3 regions of the Pseudoalteromonas sp. S4741 genome follow, and region 1 is predicted to be linked to each of the others. Evidence: predicted binding sites of a transcription regulator. Region 1 holds the regulator's gene; each other region holds the start of a gene.
What was found. The regulator sigma-54, encoded in region 1, starts transcription at its own class of promoters, with help from an activator protein. The targets are predictions, from matches to a motif close to GTTGGCACGNNNNTNGNNT.

Region 1 (3,185 bases):
AGCTCGCCTAGGGATAGGATATTTACCACAAGAATCATCTATTTTTAGAAAGCTGACGGTTTATCAAAACTTAATGGCTATATTAGAAACACGTAAAGGGCTCAATAAGCAACAACGTGAAGATACCTTAAATAATTTACTTGATGAATTTAGTATTCAGCATATTCGTGACAGCCAAGGTATGGCTCTGTCAGGTGGTGAGCGTCGCCGTGTTGAAATTGCGCGAGCATTAGCAGCAAATCCTAAATTTATACTACTAGACGAACCCTTTGCAGGGGTTGATCCTATCTCTGTATTAGATATTAAAAAGATTATAGAGCACCTTAAAAACCGAGGAATTGGCGTATTGATTACAGATCACAACGTCCGCGAAACACTTGATGTTTGTGAAAAAGCCTACATAGTTTCTCATGGGGAGTTAATTGCATCAGGCACTCCAGAATATGTATTAAACGATAAAACAGTACGCGATGTTTATTTGGGCGAGCAGTTCAAGCTCTAATATGTGTGTTATTCCACTAAGCATCTGCTAAGATTAATCATACTAATTTAAAAGGATTGTTAGAGATAAATGAGGCAATCATTACAGCTGCGCATGGGCCAGCAACTTACAATGACTCCACAGTTGCAACAAGCAATTCGCTTATTGCAGCTCAGTACATTGGATCTCCAGCAAGAAATTCAAGAAGCACTCGATAGTAATCCCTTGCTTGAAGTTGAAGAACAAGATTACAGTGAAGATGCTGCGGGTAAAAACGAACAAAAAGCCGATACCGATGAATCAACGCTAAGTGCTTCAGCTGATGAAAAACCTAGCGAATATGAGCAAGATAGCGGCGAAGCCATGACCAAAGACACCATTAGCGATGATATGGCAATGGATGTTACATGGGATGAATACATGAGCGCAGCACCTGCCTCTTCCTCGGGACCAATGCCTGAAGATGAATCAATTTATCAAGGCTCTTCAACTGAAACGCTGCATGAATATTTAATGTGGCAATTGCAACTGACGCCATTTAGCCCAACAGATGAAGCCATCGCGATTGCAATCGTAGAAGCTGTGGACGATTCTGGTATTTTAACCCTTAGCTGTGAAGAAATATTAGAAAGTTTTAATCAAGAAAACGACATAGAAGATGAAGTTGAACTTGATGAAATAGAAGCCGTTTTAAAGCGTATTCAGTTATTTGATCCGGTAGGAATAGCCGCGCGTAGTTTACAAGAGTGTTTGTGTATTCAACTAAATCAGTTTGACCAAGACACGCCTTTTTTAAACGAAACAAAAATGATCTTAACCGATCACATTGACTTACTGGCTGCGCGTGATTATCGCACGTTAATGAAAAAAACTAAGCTCAAAGAAGATGAGCTTAAAGAAGTCATGACGTTAATTCACACGCTTAGCCCAAAACCCGCTGACACTATTGTTAGAGAAGAGTCTGAGTACGTTATTCCTGATGTGTCGGTTAAAAAAGTGAAAGGCCGTTGGGTGGTTGAACTAAACCCAGATAGCATGCCTAAAATTAGGGTAAACAGCCAATATGCAGCTATGTCGCGTACGGTTAAATCAAGCGGCGATAGCCAGTTTATTCGCTCACACTTACAAGAAGCTAAATGGTTTATAAAAAGCTTAGAAAGTAGAAACGACACACTGCTTAAAGTAACTAACTGTATTGTGCAACAACAACAGGCCTTTTTTGAACATGGTCCTGAGGCGATGAAGCCTATGGTACTTAATGACGTGGCCGAAATGGTAGAAATGCACGAATCGACTATTTCACGTGTTACTACGCAAAAATACATGCACACACCACGCGGTATTTTTGAGCTTAAATATTTCTTTTCAAGCCATGTAAGCACTGAAAATGGTGGCGAATGTTCATCGACAGCAATACGCGCATTAATTAAAAAATTAATCGCTGCAGAAAACTCAGCTAAACCATTGAGTGATAGTAAAATTGCAGATATATTGGCTGAGCAAGGAATTAAAGTAGCAAGGAGAACTATTGCAAAGTATCGCGAATCTCTAGCTATTCCCCCGTCAAATCAACGTAAAAGTTTGATTTAAGGCGTACAACAAAGAGGAAAATGTTTATGCAACTGAATTTAACTGGTCGCCATGTAGATATTACCGACTCGCTTAGAGACTACGTAAATAGTAAATTTTCGAAGTTACAGAGGCACACTGATCACATAACGAATGTGCACGTTATTCTCGATGTAGAAAAACTAAACCAAAAAGCCGAAGCAACCGTTCATGTTAGTGGCGCTGAGATTTTTGCTTCTACTGAACACCAAGATATGTATGCCGCTATAGACTCGCTGATTGACAAGCTAGATCGTCAAGTAATTAAACACAAAGAGAAACTTGCTCGACACTAACACTATGAAATTAAGCTCACTTATCTGTCAGGACTGCAGTAAAGCTGCGGTCCTTTTTAATAGTAAAAAAAGAATTTTAGAATTTATCAGTGAATTGGCTCACAATAAACTGCCCTATTTAACACAACAAGATATTCTTAACGCGTTAACCGCCAGAGAAAAACTAGGGAGTACAGGTATAGGTCGAGGAATTGCAATTCCTCATGGTCGTATGAGTGGTGTACAAGAGCCTCTTGCTCTTATATTAGTGAGCGAAACGGCTATTAATTTTGATGCGATAGATAACAGACCGGTCGACATTTTTGTTGCCTTAATTGTACCTGATGGTGACAATAAGCAGCATTTAAAAACCTTAGCCACTATAGCAGAAAAGCTCAACGATAAAGAATTTTGTAAGCAATTACGAGCGGCAAAATCCGACAATGAGCTGTATCAAGTAATTGTAAGTCAACCGTAGTAACAATTAAGGGTGATAAATGGAATTAATAATTATAAGTGGTCGCTCAGGTTCTGGTAAATCTGTTGCGCTGCGTGTTGTTGAGGATTTAGGTTATTATTGTGTAGATAATATTCCTTTAAATTTATTACCATCTCTTGTTCGTAGTGTTTCCGACAGCTACAACAAAATAGCCGTAAGTGTTGATGTGCGTAATTTACCTAAAGAGCAGCAACAGTTTAATGAAATCATTGAATATTTACCTGGTTTTACTAAGCCAACGGTGTTTTATTTAGACAGTGACGATCAAACCTTAATTAAACGCTTTTCAGAGACACGGCGCCTTCACCCTCTTTCGATTGAC
Region 2 (3,185 bases), on a different contig from region 1:
TCTTTCAATATATTTATTGGAATGAAAACAGGCAATAAATTTGTAAATTAGCGCTTTACCTAAAGTTAACTTGAGGTTTTATGATGTTCTATGTTCAATTAATAGGAAGAAAGTTATGAAATTAGAACACGTAAATTTAGTTGTTAGTGACATAAACGCCATGCTTAAGTTTTACCAAGCAGCGTTTCCCTATTGGTCAATTAGAAGTGGGGGGGGGAAGGAACCTGATATGGCAAACCAAGACGCTGGGTACATTTTGGTGATAACGATCAATATATTGCTATAAGCGATCATGGGGAAGGGGAAACTGCGACCTATCAGGACATCAAGTTGGTTTGGCACACTTTGCCTATGTAACCAATAACTTAAATGCAGTAATAGCGCGCCTAAAACATGCGGGCTTTGCAATAAGTAAAGAAGGTGCTGTAAATCCATTTAGAAAAAATTTTATTATATTGACCCTGCAGGGTTTGAGGTTGAGTTTGTAGAGTACATGAGTGATGTACCTAGTGAACGAAATAACGACTTATAATATGAATGAAGCCAACTATTATGGCTTCATTCAATGTTTAGCATATTTAATAATGTTTACCATTCATGCCAAGTTGAGTTTTTAGATCATTTGCAAAGTTAATAAATTTTTCTTTAATAGTGCGTTTAACTTTAACTTCCACAGAGCCTAAAACAGTTTTTCCTTCAATGTGAATCGTTGGCCCTTGGCGCTTATTTAGTGACACTTTTTTATTTTCAAAACTGCCTAAAATACAAAACATTTTAGAAACTACATTAACGTGCTCTGGTACATATATTTCTTCGCTGCCAAAATAACAATTAACGTGAATAGTGACATGTTGGTGGGTAAAAATAGCATCCGTAAAATCAAGATTGACTGACCCCATGTAGTTTTCTATGTAAATGTTTTGAGGAACTACCCATTGGCCGCTTCGTTCACTCGAACCAAGAATGCTTCTTAATGTAAGTGGCTCTTCATCAGTCTCATGCTGCGCGCTATAATTAGGTGCAAATTGAGAGTGCTTTTGCGCCTTATATTGCTGGTCAGTATTTAAGGTTAAATCTTCAACGAGATCCATAAGTGCTTTATTGTCACTCGCTGCCATGGCGTCGTCTAAGCGCCTTTCAAATGCTTCTACAGAAATAACACCATGGCTGTAGTTATAAATGAGCTGATCAATCACTTGCTCACGAACTTGCTCAATAGGGCGGTCTTCAATTTTAACAGACATTTAAATTATCCTTTTATGGTTGCTGGTTATTTCAAAGCAAGCCTTATACCAAATACTAAATTTTTTAAATTCAGTGGTTTATGATTTTTGGTTTTTGATTCTTTATTATATTAACGACAGATTAACCAAATATACAATTATTTAGTAAGTTTCGCTATTCGAGAAACTTTTACGCAATAGTCTGTAAATGTTTACTTAGTAGGTTTAAGCCAATATCTACTATTTTAAAATAACTTATTGAAATTAAAGGTTAAAAAATGTTGGCCCGATGCTCGCATTAGCTTAAGTGTCTTTAATCAAAAGGAGAACGATTATGAAAACATTTAATAAGTCTATGATTGCAGCCCTAGTATTAGGAACAACCGCAATGGGCGCTCAGGCAAGCAGTTGGGAAAACGAAAGCAAAGATGCTTGGATTGATGGGAAAGCAGAAACAGTATTGCTTATGAACACCAATCTAAATAACTTTGATATCAACACGGACGTAAAAAACGGCAAGGTAATGCTAACAGGTAAAGTAAACAGCGAATTAGATAAAGAGCTTGCTGAAGAACTCGTGCTAAGCCTAGATGGTGTAACTGACGTTGAAAACAGTCTAACTGTGGTAAAAAACACCGACATGAAGAAGCATGATTCTAAAATGATGGGTAACGACACTGAAAGTGATTTAACCGATGCTAAAATCACTACAGTGATTACAACACGTTACTTATTTGATTCTGAAGTAGGTGGTACAGACATTGATGTTGATACCGATAATGGTGTGGTAACTCTAAAAGGTACAGTTGAGTCTGATGCTGAAAAGCAATTAGCGATGGAAATTGCTAAAAACGCTGAAGATGTTCGCAAGGTAGTGGATGAATTAACTGTTATTGCAGAATAATACACTATACTAAAGCCCAGCCCTGCTGGGCTTTTTGCTTTGCTAACATTATAAGGATTAAATTATGGATATCATTAGAATTATTTTTTCTATTTTATTACCACCACTGGGTGTGTTTTTACAGGTAGGACTAGGGATGCATTTTTGGTTAAATATTTTGCTAACCTTACTCGGCTATTTCCCTGGATTAATTCATGCGATTTATATTATCGCCAAAAAATAATACCCTATCGCAGTAATACATTTAATACTGAGTTGCTAATTGCCATCGTAAGGTACGTGTATTAGTTACTCAGACTACTATTATTTAATGAGTTCGTTTCCTCAACGTCACCATCAATAAATCTAAAAGCTTACTATTTGAGCAGTTAGCCCTTTGATTGTTAAAATAAAGCTTTTTGCTAGTGACAAGCCCCTAAAAACTTTTTATACTGCAACCCGCTTTAGTCGCTCTGTGGCTAAACGCTTCAAAAAATTAACTGCTTACAGTTATACAAAGATGGCCCCTTAGCTCAGTTGGTTAGAGCACACGACTCATAATCGTTAGGTCCCCAGTTCGAGTCTGGGAGGGGCCACCACTTTTCAAAGCTTTCCAAGTAAACACCTACTAACCGAAATTACCCTGTGCTACCTCTGTGCTACTTTTAGTATAGCGGAAAACATCTCTATATGCTTGATATGATTAATCCCTTACCTTTTACTGAGCTTCACTTCTAAGCAGGAAAGCTTGTTGCTATATGATTGGACATTGTTTTGCTTGATAGTGGTCAACATTTAGGTAAATCATTTTCCCATCAAGTCAATGCTATAATATTTATCGTTCTAAGCAATAGGAAGGGAATGATGGATACTAACGAATACTACTTTCTAAAGAGCTTTTTAAAACCTAAAAGCTTATCGAAAGTGTTGAGTATGAGAGATTGGACTAGTTACTTAGGTCGTGATGCAGAGCTCGCTTTAATTAAATATGAAAAAGAGGGGGTTTTACAGTCAGCTAATACTCAGGAAGTTGTCACAGCGACTTATTCTGCTCCAAAGTTAAAAAATATTTCTCAAAA
Region 3 (3,185 bases), on a different contig from region 1:
ATACCGCACCTAGTGCAATGGCAAACATAGAGGCTGGCCATGTAGGTTTTAAGCGCTTTAACACAAAGTAAACGCCGAGGGTAAATAAAGCCATTAATAAGGTGGGAATATGAGTTTGCGATAAATACGTAGGAACGCCACCTAAACGCTCAAGCAAATAGCGCTCATCAAAGGTAAAGCCAAATACTTTAGAAAACTGACCAACAATAATGGTAATAGCCACACCGTTTAGTAACCCCATTAAAATTGGTTTAGATAAAAAGTCGGCTAATACACCTAGCTTAAAGCGGCTGGCAATAAAGCACCAAAAACCGGTCATTGCGGTCATGGTGATCACTAATTGCCAATGTTTAAAGCTATCGCCTGCAGCAAGTGGAGTAACAACTGCAGCAATAACCGCACATGTTGCGGCATCAGGGCCAATAATAAGCTGTTTAGAGGTACCAAAAAGTGCATAAAGCATCATAGGTAATACGCAAGAATACAGGCCAACTGCAGCATTAACGCCTGTAAGTTGCGCATAAGCTATAGCAACAGGTAAAGCAACGGCTGCAACCGATAATGCCGCCCTCACATCATCAGCAAACCATTGACGTTGATAATTAAATAAGCTGTGTAAACCTGGCATAAAGCTATATAGACGCGACAACACTTCAAATTCCCTGCTAATAATTAGGAGTAGATAGTAAGTTCTCTTTAATAATAAGTATAGTAACTAAACGTGTTAGATGCGCTAAATAGGGGGGGTTCTAGTGTACTAATAAGAGGAATGTAGTTTAAAAACAAAAAAGCCCAGCAAGTTACTGGGCTTTGTAAGTAAAAATGACTGCTTTAAAAATTAGCTATTCAATTGACCAGTTGATGATTCTATGTGGGCGCGAACAAACCACTGATATTGCTCAAGCTCTGCAAGTTGCGCAATGATCATATCTTCAGATACCGGATCAAGCTCAGCAAGTGATTCTATGGCTTTACGGTGATCACTGTTAACGCCGTTATATACTTTGTCTAATGCGGCTAGGTGTTCAGTTACTAAACCTTTGCCGATGGCGTAATCTTCCCATGTACGACGATCAACAATCGATTTTGGTGTACCAACCGGAACGCCGCCTAAAGTGGCAATACGTTCTGCTATGGTGTCGGTCATTTCACGCACGGTTTCAACTTGTGGGTCTAGCATTTCATGTACGCCAATAAAGTTCGGACCTACTACATTCCAATGAATATGTTTTAAAGTTAGCTGTAAATCAATTAGCGCTACCATGCGATCTTCTAGAACAGATATTGCTTTATTTGCTGATTCGTTTTCTACACCGGGAGCGGTAAATTCAGCGACTTTGTTTGCATTATTACTGTTACTCATTATTCCTCCTGCTATTTTAAAATAGTGTTCGCTTTACTCAAGTGAGTGTTTTAATTGCGATAACGAACACGTCTTGTACTAATAGAAGCAATGGGCATGCCGATAGATTATTTGATTTAAGTAATTGAAATTTAAAAGTTTAATTTTTATTTAATAAAGTTTTAAGGAGTGTTTAGCTCAAAGGGTATGAAAAATATGCACTTTTTTGTAAATTCTGCAAAATCGAAGTGCTAAAAATTGTTAGCAAATAGCTTGCTCTTTATAGTTGTTCTAATGGAGGTATTATCATTGTTGATTAATGATCTGTTACATATACTCAACCCAAAGATCTATTAAAGGAGAAGTGTATGCTGAGGTTTTTTTCCATCGAGCAAGGAGTGATCAAAGAGTTAGCGCCTTTACCTGATACCCCTGTTGAAGTATCCATAAAGAATGCACATTGGATTGATACTATTAATCCAACACCGCAGGAGCAAAATGCGCTTGCAAAAACGCTCAATATAACCTTTCCAGATTCGGTAGATGTAGAAGAGATTGAAACGTCGTCTAGGTGCTTTATCGATAATGAAGGTTTACATGTGCATGCATTGTTTATGTCACCTAATGAAGGGCGATTTAATACTGTAACGGTAGCTTGTTTGTTGCAAAACAATTGCTTACTTACTATTCGTGATGAGGAATTGGCTGATTTTAGACTACTGCGCTTAAGAGCGCGCAAAGGTCAGGTGGCATGCGATACAGCAAAACAATTATTAATCACTTTATTTGATCAAAAAGTTGAAAACCACGCGGATATGCTCGAAGACATGCATCATCAATTAGAGAAGCTCAGTGCTTATGTACTTGAAGAAGATAACTCAGACTTAGAAGAGGCGGTTGGTCGCATAGCTCGCTTAGAAGATGCTAATGGTAAGGTGCGTTTATGTTTAATGGATACGCGACGCAATATTTCGTTTTTAATACGCCGTATAGGTGCGCAAAATGACGAGCGCGAATCTCTTCGAGAAATTGTACTCGATATAGAAACTTTAATGTCGCACTGTACCTTTTTATTCGACAAGGTGAACTTTTTGATGGATTCAACACAAGGCTTTATTAATATTGAACAAAATCAAATTATTAAAACCTTTTCTATTGCCTCAGTGGTTTTCTTACCGCCTACAGTAGTGGCTAGTGTGTATGGTATGAATTTTAATATAATGCCTGAGCTACAATGGGAATGGGGTTATCCATTTGCAATTGGCATTATGTTGCTGTCGGGCTTTGCCCCTTATTTATTTTTTAAACATAAAGGGTGGTTATAATACTTTAATATTGTAAGCTGAGCGCTCAAATCATTACCCGGTATATTGATGTGCTTTTAATACTTCAAGGGGAATAATATCTAGCGCTTTTTGGTTTGTTGCTTCAAGTACAACAGGAGGAGCAACATTTGCAGCAATGGCATGATACCAACGAATCGCACATAAGCACCACTTATCGCCAGCTTTTAAGCCCGCAAAATCATACAAAGGATTAGGGCTAATTAAATCGTTACCTTGCGCCTTAGAAAACTGCAAAAATTCGTCGGTCATAATGGCGCATACACTGTGATTGCCAAAGTCTGAATCTGGTACATAGCAAAATCCCTCACGGGTATAGCCACCGTTGCCACAGCAAAGTTGTAAGCGAGTTCCTAGTACATTTAATTGATTAGCCATATGAAAGCTTACCTTGTAATAATCATTAAAAGTAGGGTGTTTACCATAACAGGCTGTTAGTGACTTAGCTATCTATGCTGTTAATTTTATATATCTGTTAAGTGAGTAAAAACTGCATTTGG

Region 2: CWC30_RS01425 (BON domain-containing protein) is a predicted target of sigma-54. The motif match lies at 1,504-1,522, and genes of this name have one in related genera.
Region 3: dps (DNA starvation/stationary phase protection protein Dps) is a predicted target of sigma-54. The motif match lies at 1,449-1,467, and genes of this name have one in related genera.

Annotation. Positions count from the first base shown of each region.
Region 1 is NZ_PNCN01000063.1:13,649-16,833, reverse strand. It holds gene lptB (LPS export ABC transporter ATP-binding protein) at 1-502, shown strand, start outside; gene CWC30_RS10600 (RNA polymerase factor sigma-54) at 572-2,071, shown strand; gene hpf (ribosome hibernation promoting factor) at 2,098-2,385, shown strand; gene ptsN (PTS IIA-like nitrogen regulatory protein PtsN) at 2,390-2,842, shown strand; gene rapZ (RNase adapter RapZ) at 2,862-3,185, shown strand, end outside.
Region 2 is NZ_PNCN01000011.1:1,808-4,992, forward strand. It holds partial or broken gene CWC30_RS01415 (VOC family protein) at 116-532, shown strand; gene CWC30_RS01420 (LiaF domain-containing protein) at 579-1,244, opposite strand; gene CWC30_RS01425 (BON domain-containing protein) at 1,558-2,127, shown strand; gene CWC30_RS01430 (YqaE/Pmp3 family membrane protein) at 2,192-2,350, shown strand; tRNA gene CWC30_RS01435 (tRNA-Ile) at 2,629-2,705, shown strand; gene CWC30_RS01440 (SAP domain-containing protein) at 2,881-3,185, shown strand, end outside.
Region 3 is NZ_PNCN01000010.1:22,105-25,289, reverse strand. It holds gene CWC30_RS01295 (SulP family inorganic anion transporter) at 1-652, opposite strand, end outside; gene dps (DNA starvation/stationary phase protection protein Dps) at 839-1,363, opposite strand; gene corA (magnesium/cobalt transporter CorA) at 1,711-2,667, shown strand; gene CWC30_RS01280 (DUF2237 family protein) at 2,701-3,063, opposite strand.